Regions from separate parts of the Halobacillus litoralis genome, predicted to be linked through region 1. Evidence: predicted binding sites of a transcription regulator. Region 1 holds the regulator's gene; the other holds the start of a gene.
What was found. Region 1 encodes CtsR, which represses protease genes until heat stress. Its sites were predicted from a motif close to ATGGTCAATAAAGGTCAAACA; they were not measured.

Region 1 (3,419 bases):
TCCGGTCCGGAGACAGTGTCAGGTGGGCAGTTTGACTGGGGCGGTCGCCTCCCAAAAGGTAACGGAGGCGCCCAAAGGTTCCCTCAGAATGGTTGGAAATCATTCGCAGAGTGTAAAGGCACAAGGGAGCTTGACTGCGAGACCTACAAGTCGAGCAGGGACGAAAGTCGGGCTTAGTGATCCGGCGGTTCCGCATGGAAGGGCCGTCGCTCAACGGATAAAAGCTACCCCGGGGATAACAGGCTTATCTCCCCCAAGAGTCCACATCGACGGGGAGGTTTGGCACCTCGATGTCGGCTCATCGCATCCTGGGGCTGTAGTCGGTCCCAAGGGTTGGGCTGTTCGCCCATTAAAGCGGTACGCGAGCTGGGTTCAGAACGTCGTGAGACAGTTCGGTCCCTATCCGTCGTGGGCGTTGGAAATTTGAAAGGAGCTGTCCTTAGTACGAGAGGACCGGGATGGACACACCGCTGGTGTACCAGTTGTTCCGCCAGGAGCATCGCTGGGTAGCTACGTGTGGTCGGGATAAGTGCTGAAAGCATCTAAGCATGAAGCCCCCCCTTGAGATGAGATTTCCCTTACCTATAAGGTAATAAGATCCCTCAGAGACGATGAGGTTGATAGGTCCGAGGTGGAAGCGTGGTGACACGTGGAGCTGACGGATACTAATGGATCGATGACTTATCTATCTGATTATAATCATTCGTGAATGACAATTGCTTTTCAAACAAGATGTTTCCTTATCCAGTTTTGAGGGTTCACCTCAAACTTTATATTGATGTGGTGGTGAAGGCGAAGAGGTCACACCTGTTCCCATGCCGAACACAGCAGTTAAGCTCTTCAGCGCCGATGGTAGTCGGGTTTACCCCCGTGAGAGTAGGACGCTGCCACGTCATTTGAAAAACCAGAAGATCATTCTTCTGGTTTTTTTTCTATATCAACTTCCTTAAACATAGACATAAAGAAAGGAGGGGTAGATTGAACTGGTCATATTTTTTTCATGATGACATACTTTTATTTATATTCCGGTTATTTTTTGCACTTATTCTTTCAGGGTTGATTGGGTTTGAAAGGGAAGTGAAAAATCATTCGGCCGGCTTCCGGACCCATATCCTTGTGGGCGTCGGGGCTTGTATGATGATGCTCCTTTCTTTGTATGGTTTTGAAACGTTCATTGATCAATATGAACATGTCCGTTTCGACCCAGCTCGTATCCCATCCTACGTCATTAGTGGTATTGGGTTTTTAGGTGCAGGAACAATTATCGTCAATGGGATGACGATCAGAGGATTAACAACAGCAGCTTCCATATGGACGGTAGCAGGGATTGGTCTTGTCGTTGGTGCAGGAATGTATGATGTGGCGACGGTCACAACGATTTTCGTGCTTATGAGCTTGGTCTTCCTTAATAAAATAGAAAAAGAAAAGTTTAATGGGAATCGGAAAAATATTTACCAATTGACCATCGCTAAGGATGCCCCGGTCCATAAAGTATTAACTGTTTTTGAACAAATGAACCCGGAAATCAGGAAAATAGATATTGTTGCTTTGGATCAGACCCAGAAAAAAGTTGTCGTTGAACTGAATAAAGGACAAAGGTATAATCGATCCCTTCTTTTAGAGCGTCTGTCTTTGATGGATGGTGTAGAAGAATGCGGACATCAGTATTAAAGAGCTGCACAGTTGATTCTGTGCAGTTTTTTTGTTTTATTTCATGGGGAAAAGGGGAAACATAGAAGATGTAATTCTCCTAAACAAACAAGTTGCATGACAAAAGAAAATGAGTATAATAAAATTAAAGTCAAAGATAGTCAAAGTCAAAAGAGGGGGGAGGGAGCATGCGGAATATCTCTGATGTTATTGAAGAATATCTCAAGGGAATCTTAGATGAAAATCGGCACCAGGCGATTGAGATCAAGCGTAGTGAACTTGCCGAGAAATTTGATTGTGTACCTTCTCAAATCAATTATGTGATTAAGACACGTTTTACTGTGGAAAAAGGTTATATAGTGGAAAGTAAAAGAGGAGGAGGCGGATATATTCGTATCAGCCGAATCCAACACCGTAAAGGATCAGAAATGATTGAAGAGGTGATGGAGCTCATCAATCCCCATGTTTCCCAATCGAAAGCCATCGATGTGCTTGAGCGGTTGGTAGATTATGAGATCATCACTGATCGGGAAAGTAAACTGATGGCAAGTGTCATCGATCGCGACGTCCTTGCTTTTTCTTTACCACTTCGTGATGAAGTACGTGCGCGAATCATGACAGCCATGCTATTCACCCTTAAATATAAGTGTTGAGTGAGAAGGGAGAGATTCAGATGGAGTGTCAGAAATGTCATCAGCGTCCTGCTACCGTCCATTTGACGCAGGTGATTAATGGTCAAAAGTCAGAAGTCCATGTATGTGAAAAATGTGCGAAAGAAAATGGGTACATGAATTACGGGGAAGAGAACTTCACCTTGAATGATCTCCTTTCAGGTCTATTCCATTCCGAAGGACCTTCTCCTTTAAAAGGGCAGAGCGCTCACTCATATAATCAAAAACCGAAACTTAAATGTCCTAATTGCGGGCTCAGCTATGAAGAGTTTGCAAGGATCGGGAAGTTTGGTTGTGCGGACTGCTATAAAACGTTCGATGAACGTCTGAATCCCATTCTGCGCCGTGTTCACAGTGGGAACACCAGACATGATGGTAAGATTCCGAAACGTGAAGGTGGCAACTTGCACCTTAAAAAAGAGATGGAAGAATATAAAACTAATCTTCGACAATTAATTGAGCAGGAAGAATTCGAAGAGGCAGCGAAAGTTAGAGATAAGATCAGATCTTTAGAAAGTCAACTGCATCATAGGGAGGATGGTGATGAGTAATGTCTTTACAGCAATTCATGAATGAAGCAATCAGTCCATGGATGAAACAAGAGGGTCCGGACAGCGATATTGTACTCAGCAGCCGTATACGACTTGCTCGTAACTTTTCCCAGCATCCTTTTCCTATCATTGCTTCTGAAGAGACTTTGAATAAAGTATTGGAATTCTTCCAAGAAGAGTTCCAAAAGAAGTCTTTCAGAGATTATAAAGATTTTGAGCTGGTCCAAATGAAAGATTTACAGCCGATTGAAAAGAGAGTACTGGTAGAAAAACATTTGATCAGTCCACATTTGGCTGAAAAAGCGGATAAGTCGGCTTCTCTCATTTCACAAAATGAACAAGTATCAATCATGATTAATGAAGAGGACCACATTCGCATACAGTTATATTTCCCTAGCTTTCAGTTGGATCAAGCATTGGAACAAGCTAGTCAATTGGATGATTGGCTCGAAGAAAAAGTGGATTATGCTTTTGATGAGAAACGGGGGTATTTAACCGCCTGTCCGACCAATGTGGGTACGGGGATGAGAGCTTCTGTCATGATGCA
Region 2 (3,419 bases), 1.1 Mb from region 1:
AAAATATCTTATTTCAACTTTATATTAACAGTGGGGTAGTCCTCGTGCAAGTGAAAACCTAGACGTTTTTCATTGTAAACGCTTCATTAGTTTTATGTAATCAATTTCACGGTAATCCAACTCTTCCGCACCGATTTTTAACACCGGTACCTCAAGCATATACTTCTCTAATAGTTCTGGATCTTTTTCAATATCCACCATTACTACTTTGACGTCGAACAGTGATATTAGATCTTTGACTTCTTCACATAATCCACAGTTTTCTTTTACATATAATATGACTTCAGACATGCACAAGCCTCCCTGAATTTTTCATCTTCATCATACCAAAGGATACGCTCCAACATCCATCCTCCTCCAGAACTTCTTACACAAAAAAAGACACGCTTCAGGAAGCATGTCCTTTTTTATCATAAAAACCATTATCGATTTTCAACTTACGCTTATCCAAGAAATGAGCTAATTCTTCACCTACATAATTTTCAGGTGTTCGCTTCAATGACTTATAGTTGAAGGATAACTTTTGCTGTTCCTGCATATCGAACAAGTGAATCCGCCTGTCTTCAGAAACCTCTTCGGTCGACAACATTTTGTAACGGATTAGGTTTGTCATAAATACCCCTCTTCTAAATAAAGCGAAAAGTCTGACTTTATTTATTCAATCATAACACACAAATAAGGCAAAAAGAACCTACATGACGATAATAAAACCAAATAAACGTTCGTATAATTCCTGTGAGATTTCTGTTCAATTAATATTTAAATAACACTATTGTAACTACTAAAATTCAAAGAGATTTTTATATATTAATATAATGATATTTTTGTAAAAAAAGGACCTTCCTTACTTTCAAGGAAGGTCCTTTTATTTAGCGCGCCCGAGAGGATTCGAACCCCCGACTGACGTAGAACCGGAATCTACCGCTCTATCCAACTGAGCTACGGGCGCAAAAGCGACATGCATTTAATATTATAAGTAGAATCACCAAAAAACGCAACCCATTTTTATGATCTTCCAGAAAAGCTCCCTTGTGAAGAATCTGTTTCGAAGCTTTTATAAGAGCTTAGGGCTACGGGTAAAGATTCGCTTCCCACCCACCACTGACGCTCAATTCAGTAACGAACCCTCAAAACATCTCAATATAATGTCCATCTTGCCATGTAGCTTTATTATAGGTTTGGACGTTTATATAGGTAAAATTAGGGTATGATGGTAGAAGGAATTGGAACACATCACATAGAACGAATAAGAATAACCGTTTTTCATACTTAAAAGGCATAACAAACCTTGCTGAAATAAAGGATAAAAGGTCGATTGTTTTTGTTTGACCTTTATTGACCTTATAGGTATGATGAATGTATTCCATCATTATTAATTTGATGTTAAGGAGGAATTACAAATGAATTTAGTCCCTACAGTTATTGAACAAACAAACCGCGGAGAACGTGCTTATGATATTTACTCCCGCTTACTTAAAGACCGTATCATCATGCTGGGAAGCCCGATCGATGATAACATCTCAAACTCTGTTGTAGCGCAGTTGCTTTTCCTTGCTGCTGACGACCCAGATAAAGACATTTCCCTATACATCAACTCCCCTGGTGGATCGATCACGGCAGGTATGGCGATTTATGATACGATGCAGTTCATCAAACCGAACGTATCCACAATCTGCACAGGTATGGCTGCATCTATGGGTGCATTCCTGCTGAACGCCGGTGAACCAGGTAAACGTTATGCACTACCAAACAGTGAAGTTATGATTCACCAACCACTTGGAGGCACCCAAGGTCAGGCTTCAGATATCGAAATTCACGCGAAGCGTATCATTAAGATGCGTGAGAAGCTGAACCAGATCCTTGCTGAGCGTACTGGACAACCAATGGAAGTCATCGAACGCGACACGGACCGAGATAACTTCATGTCTGCCCACGAAGCTGTTGACTACGGCTTGATTGATAAAGTAATGGAGAAAAACGAACAATAAAAACACGAAATCCGCTGTGTAATCACAGCGGATTTTTTTGTGCTTTATGAAAACGTTCCCTCATTGGAGAACGTTCATTTTTTCACATAAACACCTATTACTCATTCTTCACAAAATCGGTAAGTACCTGAACCGCTTCTTCCTCATCAGAACCATCTGCAATCAATTTGATTTCTTCATCGGTTCCGACAGCAAGGCTCATTAACCCCATAATACTTTTGGCATTCACACGCTTCTCACCTTTTTCAATAAAAACATCTGCGGTGAACTTGTTCGCTTCTTGTACGAATTGTGCTGCTGGTCTTGCCTGTAAACCTGTTTCGAGCTCAATCGTTATCGTCCTTTCAATCACCTGTCATTCTCCTCTCATTCTATATTTCAACTTCTTTGTAAGCGGATTCAATACTTAGAAAAAAGAACGCTCTCTTGTAGAAAGCGTTTATAATTGTATTTCATTATAGCATGAATTTGTTAAGGAAACATTAGTTTCTTGTGTTTTCTGTGACTTCACCTTTTCTAACTTTTTCGGCGAACTCATCGATTTTACGCAGGCGGTGATTGATCCCTGATTTACTGATCGATCCACCAGAAACATACTCACCAAGCTCTTTCAAAGAAACTTCCTGGTGCTGCAGCCTTAAAGATGCAATCTCTTGCAATTTATCTGGCAGGGCCTCTAAACCTACTGTCCGTTTAATGAATTTTATGTTCTCCACTTGACGGAAAGCGGCACCGATCGTCTTATTTAAATTCGCAGTCTCACAATTGACGAGACGATTGACGGAGTTCCTCATATCGCGAACGATCCTCACATCTTCAAACTTGAAAAGCGCTTGGTGTGCTCCTATATTACTAATGAGCTCCGTGATTTTATCCGCTTCTTTCAAGTAGGTAATGTAACCTTTTTTACGGCTGAGTGTCCTTGCGTGCAACCCGAAACTATTCATAAGCTTACACAACGCCTCGTTGTGTTCCTCATCAGAAGAATGAATTTCTAGATGATAGGAAGAAGTTTCCGGGTTATTGACTGAACCACCCGCAAGAAATGCTCCTCGTAAATAAGCTCTTTTACAACACGTATCGTTCAAATACTTTTGAGGGATGTCTGGATTAATGGATAGAGGACCTTTCAGAATTTCCAAATCTTCAAGAACAACATTCGCTTTCTCTGTCATCCTTACAATATAGACATTGTTTTTTTTCAACCTCATCTTTTTCCGAACAAGAAGTTCTACCGGGTAGGGATAAAGCTTTTTTATTAACGTGTAGATTCTTCTGGCAATCGCTGCATTCTCTGTTTGTACATCCAGAATATATTCACGGTTGGAAAGGGAAAAGGTGCCGTTCATGCGCACAAGGGCAGCTAGCTCCGATTCCATACAGCAAGTATCTGCTTCTACATTGGTTAATTCTTTTTTGATCTCTGATGCA

Region 2: the regulator CtsR is predicted to act here: its motif matches at 1,323-1,343, upstream of clpP (ATP-dependent Clp endopeptidase proteolytic subunit ClpP).

Annotation. Positions count from the first base shown of each region.
Region 1 is NZ_CP129016.1:794,358-797,776, reverse strand. Features, by position in the region: rRNA gene LC065_RS04250 (23S ribosomal RNA) at 1-689, shown strand, start outside; rRNA gene rrf (5S ribosomal RNA) at 780-893, shown strand; gene LC065_RS04240 (MgtC/SapB family protein) at 979-1,671, shown strand; gene LC065_RS04235 (CtsR family transcriptional regulator) at 1,839-2,303, shown strand; gene LC065_RS04230 (protein-arginine kinase activator protein McsA) at 2,324-2,872, shown strand; gene LC065_RS04225 (protein-arginine kinase McsB) at 2,872-3,419, shown strand, end outside.
Region 2 is NZ_CP129016.1:1,850,063-1,853,481, reverse strand. Features, by position in the region: gene LC065_RS09275 (glutaredoxin family protein) at 70-291, opposite strand; gene LC065_RS09270 (ubiquinone biosynthesis protein COQ4) at 389-613, opposite strand; tRNA gene LC065_RS09265 (tRNA-Arg) at 874-949, opposite strand; gene clpP (ATP-dependent Clp endopeptidase proteolytic subunit ClpP) at 1,401-1,988, shown strand; gene LC065_RS09255 (HPr family phosphocarrier protein) at 2,086-2,340, opposite strand; gene whiA (DNA-binding protein WhiA) at 2,471-3,419, opposite strand, start outside.